One region of the Pandoraea vervacti genome, then DNA from elsewhere that is predicted to be linked to it. Evidence: riboswitches for the same ligand, from Rfam matches in the RefSeq annotation. Region 1 holds a riboswitch; the other holds the start of a gene.
The links. A riboswitch is a leader RNA that binds a small molecule or an ion and turns the genes downstream of it on or off. The one in region 1 is predicted to bind thiamine pyrophosphate.

Region 1 (4,005 bases):
GCAAGCGCAGTCCGTAAGGGTTGATCACGCCTTTGCCGGTGCCGATCGGTGCGCCCCACGGCATGAGCGCCTGACAGCCGACGTCCAGCAGTCGGCGGCACAGCACCAGATCTTCCGTGCAGTACGGCAGTACCTTGAAACCCTCGCGAATCAGTTGTTCGGCGGCCGTCACCAGACCGAACGGATCGGGCTGAAGCGTGTAGTCGTCGCCGATCAGTTCGAGCTTGATCCAGTCGGTCTCGAAGACTTCGCGCGCCATTTGCGCGGTTGTCACCGCTTCCTGCACCGAATGGCAGCCCGCCGTATTGGGCAGCACCGGCACTGCCAGGCGGCGCAATGTCTCCCAGAAGTGGCCCTCGGATGCCTGCGCCCCCGTGCCCGACAGTTGGCGGCGCAATGCCACCGTCACCATGCCGGGACGCGCCGCGTCGATGGCGTCGTTGAGCGCTTGCAGCGACGGATACCGCGCCGTGCCAAGCAGGAAACGGCTGCCGAAACGGGTGTCGTAGAGCGTCAGCGCGTCGCGCGTGCCGCTGGCGGCCACGTTGTTCGATTCGGTGAATGCGTTCATTTCAGCCTCCGGCCACCGGTTGCACGACATCGATCTTGTCGCCCTGCGCGAGCGTACGCGCGGCGTATTGCGTCTTGGGCACGAACTGCCCATTGATCGCCGCCGCGAACGGCGGCTTGGCGCCGAAGGCGGCGAGCGCCTCGGCCAACGTCGCCGTCTCGGCCACGTTCAGTGTCTGTTGATTGATATGGATGTCCATCGCGTACCGCTTCCTCTCATGCCTGACGGAACAGATCCGGCCACGGCCGGCTCGCTCGCCATGTCTCCCAGTCGAACGCATCCCGTGTTGCGCCCGTCGTTTGCATCAGTGCCTGCGCCAGCGCGCAAGCTTCGCCCGTGACCGCTGGCGCAAGCAGATACCCGTGACGGTAGAGCCCGTTCACGCGCAGCAGTCGCGCCCCGTCCCACTGCACACGAGGCAGATGGTCGGGCAGCGCCGGACGACAGTTGACGTTCAACTCGACGATGCGCGCTTCGCCGAACGCCGGGTTCAGGGAGTGCGCCGCCGAGAGCAGTTCGAGCGCCGAGCGCACCGTCACCGGCGACATGTCCTCCGACTCGAGTTCGGTCGCGCCGATCACATAGAGATCGTCTTCCTTGGGCGCGATGTAGATCGGATAGCGCGGATGCAGCAATCGTACCGGCCGACGCAGTCCGATGCCCGGCGCGTGAATGCGCACCACTTCGCCACGCACGCCACGCAACCGCGTGAGCGCCTCGCGCGCGCCCAACCCGCGGCAGTCGATCACGAGACCGGCGTCCGGATACTGTCCCTCGGCGATTGCCGTATGCCAGTGCAATTCCGCCCCCGCCTTCGCGAGGCCGGCCGCCAAGGCGCGCAGCAGTTGACGGTTATCCAGTTGCCCCTCGTTCGGCAGCAGCCATCCTTCCTGAAAACGTCCGGCGAGCGCCGGTTCGACGTCGCCAAGCTGCGCACCGGCAATTCGCTCGACGCCGCCACGCAGCAACGCCGGCGGCGCATTGGCGCGCATCCGGCGCTCGAACATGACGGCTTCGGCGCGGTCGGGCTGATGCCACACGACCAGCGTGCCGTTGCGTTGGAAAAACACGTGTTCGGGAAGGCCGTCGATCAGGCCGGGCCAGCGCTCCAGGCCAACAGCGCCCATCTCGACGATGCTCGGCTCGGCCACCGCCGCCTCAGCCAGGGGCGCCAGCATGGCGGCGGCCACCCAGCCCGCCGCCGACGAGCCGTCGGCGTCGCCGCGCTCGTACAGCGCCACACGCGCCCCGGCGCGAATCAGTTGCCATGCGAGCAGACGGCCGGACAGCCCGCCGCCCAGCACGGCGACGTCCGCACGGGAGGCGACACGCGATGCGGTCGCGCTCATACGCACGTAGCCGCGCGGGCCATCACGGCGCGCAGGCATTCAGAAGTATTCGAGGGATGTCGCGCAAGGCAACGCATGGGGTCCTTTCCTCATGAAAGCAAAAGGACGAAACGGTGTTGGACACCTTACCCCACTGGAGGAGTCGGAAACTTCCCACGCCGGTATTACCCGGGTCGGGTGCAAAGGGTCTCTCTCAGCCCCGCGATCTCTATGACGTGACTACGCCAATTACGGAGCACCCCTGTTTCGCCCGAAGCCATTACAACATAGATGCCAACGCCCGTGCAAGCTGGCTTCCCGGCCGGTTGCACGCTCGTTGCGTCTCGTTTTTTGACGAATCTCCCGTCGCTTGTAACGGGACGTAAACTGGAAATCCCCACGGCAAGCGCCTGAGGGCCGAAATCGTGCAACGCACCATCGGGGCCTGCGGTCCAATGAGTCAACAAAAAGCATAGCTCCGCTGCGGCCACGCCGCCCGACGATCATGGCCCTCACGCCGAAGTCCCCCACCCCGCCCACCCCGCCCGCCGCCGGTCCGGCTAACGATAGTGCCGCACCCGCGCCGAGGCCGCCGAAGCATCCGAGCGCCTGGCAACTGATCCGGCCGTACTGGGTCTCGGAGAAGCGCTGGGAGGGTCGTCGGCTGCTCGGCCTCGTCATCGCGCTGAACCTCGCGGTCGTGTTCATCAACGTGCGCCTGAACGCGTGGAATGCCGGCTTTTACGACGCACTCGACAAACGCGACTGGCCAGTCTTCAAGTCGTCGCTCGCCGAGTTCGCGGTGCTGGCGTTCAGCTTCATCATCATCGCGACGTTTCGCACGTACTTTCGCCAGATGCTCGAAATCCGCTGGCGTCAGTGGGTCACCGACACCCACCTGACCCGGTGGTTCGCGCATCAGGCGTATTACCGGATCGAGCGCGATCATCTCGCCGACAACCCGGACCAGCGTGTCTCCGAAGACATCCGCTCGCTCGTCAATTCGTCGCTCGCGCTCTCGCTCGACCTGTTGACGACAGTGGTCTCGCTGTTCTCGTTCACCACCATTCTCTGGACGATCTCGGGCGCGTTGTCGTTCGCGCTCGGCGGCATGAACATCACGATTCCGGGCTACATGGTCTGGGTCGCGGCGCTGTACGCCATCGTGGGTTCGTTCTTCATCTTCAAGGTCGGCCGTCCGCTCGTCGGCCTGAGCTATCGACAGCAGCAGGTGGAAGCCGACTTCCGTTTCCTGCTGGTGCGATTGCGCGAGTCGGCCGAGCAAGTCGCGCTCTATCGCGGCGAAGGCGCGGAGCTCTCGCGCCTGAAAGCGGCGTTCGGCGCGGTGCGCGAGAACTGGTGGCAAATCATGGTGGTGACCAAGCGTCTGATCTTTGCCAACTCGATTTACGCACAGATCGCCATCGTCTTCCCGATCATGGCCGCCGCCCCGCGCTACTTCGCAGGCGCTTTCACACTAGGCGTGCTGATGCGAATCATCGACGCCTTCGGGCAGGTGAGCGACGGCTTTTCGTGGTTCGTGAACAGCTTCCAGACGCTGGCCGACTGGAAGGCGACCATCAACCGTCTGCGCGAATTCACCCGTGTCATCGACGACGTCCCCCACGAGGGCGGCATCGCCGTCGTCAAGTCGCCCGACAGCCCCGCCTACATGGCAGCGGATCTGCAGCTGTCACTGCCCGACGGCACACCGCTCGCACTCGCCGGGTCGTTCGCCTTTGCCCCCGGCTCGCGCTGGCTCGTGCGCGGACGCTCGGGCTGCGGCAAGAGCACCATGCTTCGCGCGCTCGCCGGGCTGTGGCCGTTTGGCAGCGGACGCATCGAAGTCCCCGCCAACGCGCGCGTGCTGTTTCTCTCGCAGCAAAGCTATCTGCCCATCGATACGCTCAAGGCCGCGCTCGCCTTCCCCTCCTCGCCCGATACCTTCACCGACGCCGCTTGCCGCGACGCACTGGGCGCCGTAGGTCTCGCGCAATACGGCGACGAACTGCAAACCTCCGCGCATTGGGCGCGGCGTCTGTCGGGCGGCGAACAACAGCGTCTCGCGGCAGCGCGCGCATTGCTCCAAAAACCGGACTATCTGTT
Region 2 (4,005 bases), 830 kb from region 1:
ACCTTCGCGGAGTCCTTCGGCAGCGTTTCATCGTGGAATTCGCGCGCCTTGTCCGGATCGAGGCCGAGGTTGAACTGGTCTTCCCAACGGAATTCGAAGCGTGCCTTCGACAGCGCATTGTCGCGAATCTGCGAGCCGGGGTGACCCTTTGCAAGGTCGGCGGCGTGGGCGGCAAGCTTGTACGTGATGATGCCTTCCTTCACGTCGTCCTTGTTGGGCAGACCAAGGTGTTCCTTCGGCGTGACGTAGCACAGCATGGCGGTGCCGTACCAGCCGATGGTGGCCGCGCCGATACCGGACGTAATGTGGTCGTAGCCCGGTGCGATGTCCGTGGTCAGCGGTCCAAGGGTGTAGAACGGCGCCTCGTCGCAGTACTCGAGCTGGAGATCCATGTTCTCCTTGATGAGTTGCATCGGGACGTGGCCCGGGCCTTCGATCATCACCTGAACGTCGTGCTTCCAGGCAATTTGCGTGAGCTCGCCGAGCGTCTTGAGTTCGGAGAGCTGCGCTTCGTCGTTGGCGTCGTAGATCGAGCCGGGGCGCAGGCCGTCACCCAGCGAGAACGCAACGTCGTACGCCTTCATGATTTCGCAGATCTCTTCGAAGTGCGTGTACAGGAAGCTTTCCTTGTGGTGGGCGAGGCACCACTTGGCCATGATCGAGCCGCCGCGGCTGACGATGCCCGTCATGCGGTTGGCCGTCATCGGCACGTACGCCAGACGCACGCCGGCGTGAATCGTGAAGTAGTCGACACCTTGCTCGGCCTGCTCGATGAGCGTGTCGCGGAACATTTCCCACGTCAGATCTTCGGCCTTGCCGTTCACCTTTTCGAGCGCCTGATAGATCGGCACCGTGCCGATGGGCACCGGGCTGTTACGCAGAATCCACTCACGCGTTTCGTGGATGTGCTTGCCGGTCGACAGATCCATGACGGTGTCGCCGCCCCAGCGGATCGCCCACGTCATCTTGTCCACTTCTTCGCCGATCGACGACGTCACGGCCGAATTGCCGATATTCGCGTTGATCTTCACGAGGAAATTACGGCCGATGATCATCGGCTCGGATTCCGGGTGGTTGATGTTGTTCGGAATGATGGCGCGGCCGCGAGCGATTTCGTCGCGCACGAATTCCGGCGTGATCTCGGCGGGAATGCTCGCGCCGAAATGCTGACCCGGATGCTGGCGCGAGAGCAGCTTGGCCAGACGCTCGCCTTGCGGGCCGGCATTGCGCACGCTTTCGATGTATTCCTGACGGCGCAGGTTTTCGCGAATGGCGACGTATTCCATCTCGGGCGTGATGATGCCCTGACGTGCGTAGTGCATCTGCGTCACATTCTTGCCGGCCTTGGCACGGCGCGGCGTGCGATGCAGGCCGGGGAAGCGCAGATCGGCGGTCGCGCTGTCATCCGCGCGCTCACGGCCATAGGCCGAGGACAGGCCCGGCAGAGCTTCGGTGTCGCCGCGCTCTTCAATCCACTTCGCGCGCAGCGCGGGCAGACCGGAGCGGATATCGATGGTCGCGTTCGGATCCGTGTACGGGCCCGAGCAGTCGTAGACGTAGATCGGCGGGTTCTTTTCGCCGCCGAAGCTCGTCGGCGTGTCGGCTTGCGAGATTTCACGCATCGGGACCTGAATGTCCGGGCGCGAACCCTGTACGTAAATCTTGCGGGAATTGGGCAGCGGTGCGATCGCGGCTTCGTCCACGCGCGCGTTGGCTGAGAGGAACTTCGGATTGGCGTTCATGCAATGTCTCCTGGCGGGGCACGTGTTGACGCCGACAATTTCGGCGCAAAGCGGCTCAGGAGCATGAACGGGGGCGAGGAATTTCTACGCTCCCTGCGCTGGCATTATCCAGATCAGGTTCTAAGGGTATTTCTCACCCACAACTCACGTTGCAGGACCCCTGCGCTTAGCTTTGCGGCAACGATACACCGACATACCCGGCAAACACAAGCGCGATGTGTCCCGAAAAACGTGAACCGGACATGGTGCGGTGCGACATTCCCGCCATCGTCGAAAGCTTGTGCAGCCGCGGTTTCGTGGTGGTTTCGCACCCCGTGCGTGCGTCGTCGCCATGAATGAACGCCTACTGTTGCGCCAGGCGAACCTCGCGCTGAAACTCGCGCGGCATCAGCCGCAAGGCATCGCGGAAAAAGCGCCGGTCGGGCGGCGGGAGCATCGGCAGCACGCGCCCGAGCGACTGGGCGGCATGCAGCGCCTGAGGCGAGTCGCCGTCCTGATGCAGCGCAAACCACAACATCTCGAACCACAGGTTGGCGAGTTGTAACGGTTCGAAGCGCACGCGTCCCTCTTCATGGTCCGCCAGTGTCGTCATGATGACGTCGGTCCAGCGCAGAAACCCTTTGGCGCGGGAGAACGGGGCGCCGAACGGTTGCACCGCATCGAGAAAGGCGTCGACCGCCAGCGGCGTGCTCGCGCGCAGGGTCTCAAGGTCCGGGGCGCGCCGCACCGGGACCGCGCCGCGCGCGATACGCAACAGGAAGACGGTATTCCAGACCGAATTTCCGCCCACGCCGAAGCGGTCGCAGATCCACTCCGACAGGCCGATCCAGCGCAAGGCCTGACGCTGCACGTCGGCTGCGGCCAGACGCCTGCCGGGGTCGATGAGGGCGCTTTGCCAGAAGAGCCAGAGCGACAGGCCGATGTTCGCGGCGACGTGTTGCGCCAGTTCGATGGAATCGGCCTCGAAGGCGGCTTGCAAGGCGTCGGAAAATGCGGCCAGCGCGTCGGCGGCCGATTGCGCTCGTGCCGGCATCGGGCCGTTGCGTGCGGCGTGCGATTTATGCAGCAGCGCTTGCAGATTACGGCTCTCGAAGCGGATTCGCGGGTTGTAGAGGAGGCAGGGGGCGAGCGAGGCGTCGTCGCTGATACGTTGGAGGTGCGCCAACGCGCCTGCTTCGTCGCGCAACGCGTAAGCTTGCCAGCCCTGCACGATCCAGTGCATGGCGCGCAGCGTCGGCGACCCGGACGGGGTGGCGCCGAATGTGGCGGCGAGGGTAGCGAGCGTTTGCTTCGTGCGCAGGGCGTCGCCCATGCGCCGCCACACGATGGTCTCGGCGAGCAGCGCAATGCCGAGTTGCACGTCGTCTACCGCGCAGACCTGCGCTGCGTGAAACGACGGAATCGCCCCCGTACGATGGGCACGTCTGAGCTCGCCGGGCGAGGCGGCTGGCGGCGGCGCGAAGAAGACGCCGTCCTGCATGTCGCGCTTGCCCAGTGTCAGGTGATGCCAGAACGCGATGTCCTGCATGACGTAATCGAGTGCCGGCGTTCGCGTCTCGGGCGCCGCATCGTGGGGCAGACCCAGAAACGTGGCGATGGCCCGACGCGAATCGGCGGGGGTGGTGCCGCCGATCGTGACCTCGATGCGTGACGTCTCATGCGGCGCGAGCCAGAAAGGCCCCTTGCCGCGCCCACGTGTGGGGAGCAGGCGCACGTCCATCTGTCGATCGTCGCCCCATCCGACTGCGACGCCCCAGCGCGCAAAGTCCGAAAACGCGCGGCTGATGAGCATTCGCAGGTCGCCCGCAATGGCCGTCTGGCCAAAACGGACTTTCAGCGACGCCAACGAAACGGGGGCGGTTTCGTACCGCGCCGCGTAGTAGACGCGCATCAGCAACCACAGGCTTTGATAGCGCGCCGGGCGGCCATCGATCTTCTGCGGCGCATCCAGGCGGACGACGAGCGCCGGCGCCGCGGGGGTGGCGGAGGCAGCAGCAGAAGCGGGGGCGGTGTCGGCAGCACGCGGCGTAGCAGCGGTATCGGACATGGCGGGAGGGAAATCCAATCGCTCCGGGCGGGCGGACGACGTCCGCGCCATCCTCGGCATACTCAGAGGGGGCGTGCAGATGATACGGCGGTTACGTCGGTTACGGTAGCGCCGCTTTGCATCTGTCGAAACGCGCACTAAGCTGCAAACGCTCTCGACAGCAGGCGCCTGGCCAGTGCCATCGATACCTGGACAACGTGTTTGTCATTCATCCAA

Region 2: another riboswitch for thiamine pyrophosphate. It lies ahead of thiC (phosphomethylpyrimidine synthase ThiC); the one in region 1 lies ahead of UC34_RS22685 (FAD-dependent oxidoreductase).

Annotation. Positions count from the first base shown of each region.
Region 1 covers NZ_CP010897.2:5,195,724-5,199,728, forward strand. The annotation lists gene UC34_RS22675 (thiazole synthase) at 1-571, opposite strand, end outside; gene thiS (sulfur carrier protein ThiS) at 573-770, opposite strand; gene UC34_RS22685 (FAD-dependent oxidoreductase) at 787-1,920, opposite strand; TPP riboswitch at 2,054-2,173, opposite strand; gene UC34_RS22690 (ABC transporter ATP-binding protein/permease) at 2,405-4,005, shown strand, end outside.
Region 2 covers NZ_CP010897.2:4,366,788-4,370,792, reverse strand. The annotation lists gene thiC (phosphomethylpyrimidine synthase ThiC) at 1-1,742, opposite strand, end outside; TPP riboswitch at 1,816-1,914, opposite strand; gene UC34_RS18955 (hypothetical protein) at 2,086-3,789, opposite strand.